2 regions of the Enterobacter sp. ECC-219 genome follow, and region 2 is predicted to be linked to the other one. Evidence: predicted binding sites of a transcription regulator. Region 2 holds the regulator's gene; the other holds the start of a gene.
What was found. The regulator LexA, encoded in region 2, represses DNA repair genes until DNA is damaged. The targets are predictions, from matches to a motif close to TNCTGTATGTACATACAGNA.
Positions count from the first base shown of each region.

Region 1: the regulator LexA is predicted to act here: its motif matches at 1,644-1,663, upstream of sulA (SOS-induced cell division inhibitor SulA).

Region 1 is NZ_CP143680.1:2,375,914-2,380,264, forward strand. It holds gene ompA (porin OmpA) at 1-759, opposite strand, end outside; gene sulA (SOS-induced cell division inhibitor SulA) at 1,114-1,623, opposite strand; gene V1603_RS11085 (TfoX/Sxy family DNA transformation protein) at 1,841-2,467, shown strand; gene yccS (YccS family putative transporter) at 2,424-4,351, opposite strand, start outside.
Region 2 is NZ_CP143680.1:977,613-981,963, forward strand. It holds gene plsB (glycerol-3-phosphate 1-O-acyltransferase PlsB) at 1-1,896, opposite strand, end outside; gene V1603_RS04525 (diacylglycerol kinase) at 2,051-2,419, shown strand; gene lexA (transcriptional repressor LexA) at 2,528-3,136, shown strand; gene dinF (MATE family efflux transporter DinF) at 3,200-4,351, shown strand, end outside.

The sequences.
Region 1 (4,351 bases), 1.4 Mb from region 2:
CAGGTTGCTCAGCTGGGTGTACAGCTGATCCAGTGCCTGCTGACCTTCTGGTTTCAGGGTCGCTTTGTTGAAGTTGAACAGAACGTCAGACTTCAGAGTGAAGTGCTTGGTCTGTACTTCTGGAGCTGGAGCCGGCGCTGGAGCAACAACTGGTGCTGCATCTTCCTGCTGGCCGAAACGGTAGGAAACACCTACGCTCAGCATGCCGTTGTCTGGACGAACGCCAACGGTAGCACCGTCACCGATGTTGTTAACCCACTGGTATTCCAGACGGGTAGCGATGTCACGGGTCATAGCCCACTCAACGCCACCAGCGAATACTGGGGAAACGCCAGTGTCATGGTCGTCGCCAGCGATGTTGTTGCTGGAGTCTGCACGCCATACCATGCCGCCCAGACGGGTGTACACGTCCAGATCGTCAGTTACTGGGTAACCCAGTTTAGCGGTCAGCTGAACGCCCTGAGCTTTGAAAGCGCCATTGATGGTGTCGCCTTTGTATGGCATACGACCTAACCAGTCGTAACCCATTTCAAAGCCAACATACGGGTTAACCTGATAGCCACCGAACGCACCTGCACCAAGCTGGCTCTCGTGAGTAGGGCCATCGTTGTTCAGGCTGCTGTTGTACCAGCCAGTGTCATGGAACTGAGACCAGCCCAGTTTACCACCTGCATACCAGGTATTATCTTTCGGAGCGGCCTGCGCTACGGTAGCGAAGCCAGCCAGTGCCACTGCAATCGCGATAGCTGTCTTTTTCATTTTTTGCGCCTCGTTATCATCCAAAATTCGCCATGAAGGTCTCAAGAGAGAATCACGGTTAAATCCTTCACCGGGGGGCGTGGTCAAATATAAATCTACCGATATCTTCGGCTTAGGCCGAGCACCCCTGGCGATGTAAAGTCTACAACGTAGCTGAAAACTTACAAGTGTGAAGTCTGTCAGGCATATGAAAAAAAAAGTTCCGTATACCTATTATTTAACATTTTTAGAACGAATTTTGTGCAATAAAATTAAGGAGAACCGCACCAGACAAGCCTTGCCGTAATTTTGAGGCCGGGAACTAAAACCGCATCTTGCGGTCAAAAAAAATTCCAGGAAAAATCTTAATTTCACTCAATGATACAAATTTGAGTGAATTTTTAGCCCAGAAAGTTGTCCTCTGCGATAAGAATCTGGACGAACCGGGCGCATGATAAACCCGATCGCATTCCCTTCTTCAGCCGCTTCGGTCAGACGAAAATGTTCCTCTTCCGTCAATTCTTCCGGTAACCACCCGATCACCACGCTGTAATTTCCGGTACGCAACGCTCGAATCATCGACTCGACGGTATCACACGGTGAAAGTTGGTTGATCTGCATCACCTTTGCCAGGGGCAGGCCTGCGGACTGCACCCATTCACGGCTCAGTTTCTGCTGTGGCGTCAGCCAGAGTTGCCAGCGAGATTGCTGACCAAGCTGCTGTAATAGCGGCAGCAGCAGGAGTTGGGTCAACAGGGGCTGGTCTTCACGATAAACCACTTCACTAATAAGCCCCGTCGAAGCACCACCAACGGCGTTTTGCGCGACATTGCCCGCGGTAGAGGTGAGAGAAGTTGAGCGATTTGCATAGCCTGAAGTGTACATTTTCATTCCAGCCCTGTAGTTACTGTATGAATATACAGTAACCCCTGTATGCATAAAGATCAACCTCATTTTCGGAAAGCGACTCGCAAAATTCATTCAATATTGATGCCCTTCGAAAAATCATCTTGCTCAACGACGCTAAGTTGCCTATTTTCCTGCTAACGGATCCGCTAGTAAGAAACTTCGTTGTTACTTTATGATTTTGAAGGGAAATATCATGAAAAAGATATCTTATGAACGGATTTATAAATCCCAGGAATACCTCTCACCGCTGGGTGAAATTCATCATCGTGCGCTGTTCGGCGGCTATACCCTGGCGGTGGATGACGCGGTTTTTGCCATGGTGTCAGATGGCGAGCTTTACCTCCGCGCATGTGAAGAAAGCGCCAAATACTGTGTAAAAAATGCTGCGTCTTTTTTGACCCTGATGAAGCGGGGTCGCCCGGTGCTTCTCAACTATTACCGGGTGGATGACGGGTTATGGCAGGACAGGGAGCGTCTGCTTCAGCTCTCTTCGTTCGCGCTCAATGCGGCGAGAAAAGAGCGTTATCAGCGCCATCAGCGCAATCGACTTAAAGATCTGCCAAACCTGACCTTTCAGCTGGAAGTGTTGCTCCTTGAAGCGGGCATTACCAACGAAGAAACGCTGCGGGCGCTTGGTGCCAGGGAAAGTTGGCTGAAAATGCGGGCGAAAAATAAAGCGCTTGGTATCAAAGTGCTTTTCGCGCTGGAAGGGGCTATTGAAGGGCTACATGAGGCGGCACTCCCGGCCGGCATTCGCCGGGAGTTGACGGAGTGGTTTAATGCGCTGCCTGAGCCACAGGAAAATCACTCCACAAGGTAGCGATTTGCTGTTGCAGCCGGCAAATTTCAGGCAGCAGGGCGATGAGCAGGCCAATCTGCTGTAACACCAGAGGCGCTTTGCTGTCGTTTCCGGGCTCCAGATGCGCTATACGTTGCGTCAGTTCATCCAGCGCTTGTCTCACGCGCGGTTCATCGGCTGGCCGGTGATGCAAAGCGTCATCGACATAACAGACCGCGTCATCCAGCAGGCTGAGGATACCCGGGTTGGTCAGTTTCTCGCGGTGGGCACCCAGCGTCGAAATATAGCTCGTGAAGGTATGGTTCAGGCAGAGCAGCCGGAAAGCCGTCTCACGAATCTCCGCCGTGGCGCGCGGCTCCGTTGACATGTTGGAGACGACCGAGGCCAGCTCGGCATCGCTGTTGTGCGCATCGCGGCGGGCTATACGGTAAGCCAGACGGTTATCGCGACCCTGATGGTATTGCTCAAGGATGGCATCCAGATATCGACAGTTGGCGTTCATGGCCTTGTCTAACACGCGCGGTAAGTTACGGAAACGCCAGTCCGGCCAGATAAAGCTGACCGCGGCCCAGGCGATGGCGCAGCCAATCAGGGTATCGATCACACGGGGCAGGGCGACCTCGAAACCTTCACCCAGCAGGTTAAAGCAGAGCAGAACCAGCAGCGTGATGAACATGGTGGCATGAGCGTACTGTACGTTGCGAAACGCGAAGAACAACACGCCGGTGATCACGATCAGGATCAGCTGTCCTTCAATAGACGGCACGAAATAGAGCACCGGAAGGCCGATTGCGACGCCGACCAGCGTGCCGATAATGCGCAGCGCCAGGCGGTGTCGGGTGGCGTTATAGTTCGGCTGGCAGACGAACAGGCTGGTCAGCAGGATCCAGTAGCCGTGGTGCAAACCGGTTATCTGGATAAAAGCATACCCAACGCATAAGACCACGGACATTCGCACCGCGTGGCGAAACAGCGCCGACTCCGGCGTAAAATTGCGGCTCAGCCGCAGCCACATATCGCTAACGCCGTGCACACTGTCATCAGCGAGCTGGTTGTCTACCTCACTGCCCGGCATTGCCATCGCCTGCTCGGACTCAATCGTCGCCAGCTGTGCATCAATCGCCCGCAGGTTGTTCAGCAGAAAACCCAGCGCTTTGATCTGTTCCTGTGACGTTCCACTGGCCTGCACGCGGTCGAGCGCCGCATCAAGATGGCTAAATACCCGTTCGAAGCGTGAGTCATGCTGATAGGGCGTGCGCAGCAGAATGGATCGTGCGAGCTGCTGGCATGCCTGAGACTGCATGGACAGCAGGCGCTGGAAGCGGAACATCACGTCGCTGTAGCGGAACTTCTCGCGCAGAGCGGCGTACTGAACGTGCGAAGAGCTGGCGCGTTCATGGATATCCTGAGCAGCAAAATAGTAGTGTAAGGTCCTTCGCGTTCCGCGCTGGCCGCGATCCCCGCGCAGACGGGTAAGCAGCGAGGCTTTCGTCTGGTTTAGGGTGGCGACCAGTTGGCCGTTGGCCAGCGCCAGATCGTAAAGCGGCGCCTGGCTTTCTTCCTCGATATCCGGGTCGAACAGTCGGGATTTCAGTTCCAGATAGTGGGCTAACTGCTCAAAGCTGCGGGCGAGATTATCCTGCAGAGGGCGAACCGGGAAGATCAGATGCCCGGTTAACGTCAGCAGGTTATACCAGATGGCGCCCAACAGCAGCAGCACAGGCTGCTGGTACCACTGGTCGTACAGGGAAACGCCCAGCATGGTATAGATGGCGATGAGCAAGGCACCGAAGGCGATAGTGGCATAGCGCTGCCCCAGACCGCCCAGCAGAATAAACCCGCTGGTTGAAAGCGTAAGGCCCAGGGCAAACAGCCAGGGCCAGGGAAAGAGCAACTCAACGGACG
Region 2 (4,351 bases):
GCGGCGATGCTGGGTGATAATGGCCGCCATGAGCGACGGCAGCATCAGCATATGAGCGATGTTGTTGCGGTAGTACGTCATCAGTACCGCCTGCTCGCGCGGCAGAATGATGATATCGCCGATGGTGTCTTTCTCGACTTCAAACTTGTTCATCTGCAGCGCGTGATCGATAAGCTCGCTGGCGGTAGCAGAAGGGGCCGTCGAATCAGCCGAGTACGGCACGTTGCGCATCATGTCCAGGTAGCAGTCCAGCTGCTCTGTGAGCTGTTCACGAGTCAGGGAGCGCTGACGGGAAGCCAGCAGCGCCGTACAGCACAGGTTCATGGCATTGGCTGCACCGGCGTTGTTAATCCGCACCATCAGCTCGGACGCGATACCGTTCACCGTTGGCGTCAGCCAGGCCGGACGAACCGCTTCAATAGGATCGATAGACTCGCGCCACTCCGGAACATGATGGTTCAGATACGTCATCAGCGGCATCGGTTCGCCAAAGTTTACGTAGCCCTGACCCAGATTGCGTAACTTGCTCAGGCCGCGCAGCATCTGCGGCAGGCTCTCTTTCTCTTTGGTCGCACCACGCAGCTCTTTGGCGTACGTGCCCACTTCCATCACGTGCTCATAGCCAATGTAAATTGGCACCAGCGTGATCGGACGGGTTCCTCCGCGCAGCATCGCCTGAATGGTCATCGAGAGCGTGCCGGTCTTCGGATCGAGCAGGCGACCGGTACGGGAACGACCGCCCTCCACGAAGTACTCCACTGAATAGCCGCGGCTGAACAGCTCGCCGAGATACTCGCGGAACACGGTGGAGTAGAGCTTGTTGCCCTTGAAGGTACGACGAATAAAGAACGCACCCAGACGGCGGAAAATCGGGCCTGCTGGCCAGAAGTTCAGGTTAATACCAGCGGCAATGTGCGGCGGTACCAGCCCCTGGTGATAGAGCACGTAGGAGAGAAGCAGATAGTCCATGTGGCTGCGGTGGCAGGGGACATAGACAATCTCATGGCCATCGTGCGCCAACTGCCGCACACGTTCGGCGTTATGAACGTTGATGCCCTGATACAGGCGGTTCCAGGTAAAGCCGAGAATACGATCGGACAGGCGAATCATCTCGTAAGAGAAGTTCGCTGCGATCTCCTCCATCAGCGCAATGGCGTTCTGCTGGGCTTTCTCATGCGAAATTTTCTTGCTGCGCGCTTCGTCTTCAACGGCGCGGGCAATCGCTTTAGAGGCCAGCAGCTTGTTGAACAGGTCCTGACGCGCCGGGAGGCGCGGCCCTACAGCAGCCAGGCGCTGACGGGCGAAGTGCATACGCGCCACGCGCGCCAGTTTTTGCGCGATGATCTTGTCAGTGCCGTGCTCGTCCGCCATCCGGCGAAGGGAGACGGAAGGGGAGAATCGCACAAAGCTGTCGCGTCCCAGCCAGGAGACCGCGAAGAACTTCTGAATGCCGTTAAGCATGCGCAGCGGTGGGTTCTCTTCACCTTTTTCGCGGCCCGGGCGGCGACCAAACATTACCGATACCGGCACCATCTGCACATCCAGGTCAGGATTGCTGCGGTGCAGGTCGAGATAGTCGTGGAACAGCTTGATGGACTCTTCTTTCGGCGTGTAATAGGTAAACACGCGCGGCCCGCCGTGGATGAACACGTAGCGCGGCAGCAAAGTGCCGTCAACTTCCAGCGGTTCAAGCGGGTCGGGTAAATCATGCGCCAGACACTGGGCGCGAAGCGTCAGCAGGTCTGCCTTCGAGTTATAAGGCAAAACGTACATAATAGGGCGCGACGTATCGAGCCCCAGTTCCAGCGCGGGTTCTGCTGGGATAGACTTGCTTTTTACCAGGATGCTTAATGGTAAATTAAGTAATTTGTAGTAAATTCGTGGCCAGCCGGACATAAACGATGTAAAGCCTCTGGTTAATAATGCAATTGCGGCGCAAGGATAACAGAAAGCGCGCAAAATTTCTGTTGTTACCCGTCATACTTCAGGCGGCAGCGAAACGCGCTGCTGCTCCTGTTACTGACGCTCTTTTTTAAAAAAGGTTCTTTTAATGGCCAATAATACCACTGGGTTAACGCGTATCATCAAAGCCGCTGGCTATTCATGGAAAGGTTTCCGTGCCGCGTGGGTTAATGAAGCTGCTTTTCGCCAGGAAGGTGTCGCCGCTATCGTCGCGGTTATCATCGCCTGTTTCCTTGATGTAGATGCTATTACCCGCGTGCTTCTCATCGGTTCCGTACTTCTGGTGATGATAGTGGAAATTCTCAATAGCGCTATTGAGGCCGTTGTTGACCGGATCGGCTCAGATTTCCACGAGCTTTCTGGCCGGGCGAAAGATATGGGCTCTGCCGCTGTGCTGCTGGCAATTATCACTGCAGCCATTACCTGGGTCACGCTGCTTTGGTCACATTTCCGATGAGCCTCGAGGAATAATTAAGTCCCTGGTTTTTTGTGCAGTTTTTGGTTCCAAAATCGCCTTTGACTGTATATACTCACAGCATAACTGTATATACACCCAGGGGGCGGAATGAAAGCATTAACGACCAGGCAGCAAGAGGTGTTTGATCTCATTCGGGATCATATCGGCCAGACGGGTATGCCACCCACGCGTGCGGAAATCGCGCAGCGTCTGGGCTTCCGTTCTCCGAATGCTGCCGAGGAACACCTGAAAGCGCTGGCGCGTAAGGGTGTAATTGAGATTGTGTCAGGCGCGTCGCGCGGTATCCGCCTGCTGGTGGAAGAAGAGACGGGCATTCCTCTGATAGGCCGCGTTGCCGCAGGTGAACCGCTGCTGGCACAACAGCATATAGAAGGCCACTACCAGGTCGATCCTGGTATGTTCAAGCCGAGCGCTGATTTCCTGCTGCGCGTTAGCGGGATGTCGATGAAAGACATCGGCATTCTTGATGGCGACCTGCTGGCCGTTCACAAAACGCAGGATGTGCGGAACGGCCAGGTGGTGGTTGCGCGCATTGATGACGAAGTGACCGTTAAGCGCCTGAAAAAACAGGGTAACACCGTCCAGCTGTTGCCTGAAAACAACGAGTTCACCCCGATTGTGGTCGACCTCCGCGAACAGAGCTTCTCTATTGAAGGTCTGGCAGTAGGCGTGATTCGCAACGGCGAATGGCTGTAATCTCTTCCTGACAGGCTACGCTTTCGCTGTAGCCTGCTTCGTCTTCCATTCCCGGTATTTCCCATGTCACTGCTGACGGCTTCAGATAAGGCATTGTGGCGTCTTGCCCTGCCGATGATTTTCTCCAATATCACCGTGCCCTTGCTGGGTCTGGTCGACACGGCCGTTATTGGTCATCTCGATTCCCCTGTTTATCTTGGCGGCGTGGCGATTGGGGCGACGGCAACCAGCTTCCTGTTTATGCTGCTGCTCTTTTTACGTATGAGTACTACCGGGCTCACGGCACAGGCGTACGGTGCGAAAGACCCGTTACGTCTGGCGCGTGCGCTGGTGCAGCCGCTGATCCTGGCGCTGGGGGCGGGAATGTTGATTGTTTTACTACGCACGCCCCTGATCGACCTTGCACTCCAGGTCGTTGGCGGCAGCGAGGCGGTACTGGAGCAGGCGCGTCGCTTCCTGGAAATTCGCTGGCTTAGCGCGCCCGCTTCGCTGGCAAACCTGGTTCTGCTGGGTTGGTTACTGGGCGTGCAATATGCCCGTGCGCCAGTGATTTTGCTGGTCGCGGGAAACCTTCTCAACATTGTGCTCGATCTCTGGCTGGTGATGGGCCTGCATATGGACGTACGCGGGGCGGCACTGGCGACGGCGATTGCAGAATACGGGACCTTTTTCATTGGCTTGTGGATGGTCTGGCGCGTGCTGGCGATGCGCGGGATCTCCCTTGCGCTGCTCAAAACAGCATGGCGCGGCAATATCCGCAGGCTGCTGGCGCTCAACCGTGACATCATGCTGCGTTCGCTGCTGCTTCAGATCTGTTTCGGCGCTCTGACGGTCTTTGGGGCTCGACTGGGGCCAGAAATCGTTGCGGTGAATGCAGTCCTGATGACATTGCTGACGTTCACCGCCTACGCGCTGGACGGCTTCGCCTATGCCGTTGAGGCGCATTCCGGGCAGGCGTACGGCGCGCGGGAAAGTGGGCAGCTTCGGAATGTCTGGCGTGCGGCCTGCCGCCAGTCGGGCCTGGTCGCGCTGGCATTCGCACTGATTTACGCCTGTTTTGGCCGTGACATTATTGCATTGCTCACTTCGTTACCGGCTTTACGCGAACTGGCGGACCGCTACATCGTCTGGCAGGTTATTTTGCCGGTAGTAGGTGTCTGGTGCTATCTGCTGGACGGCATGTTTATCGGCGCGACGCGCGGGGCGGAAATGCGC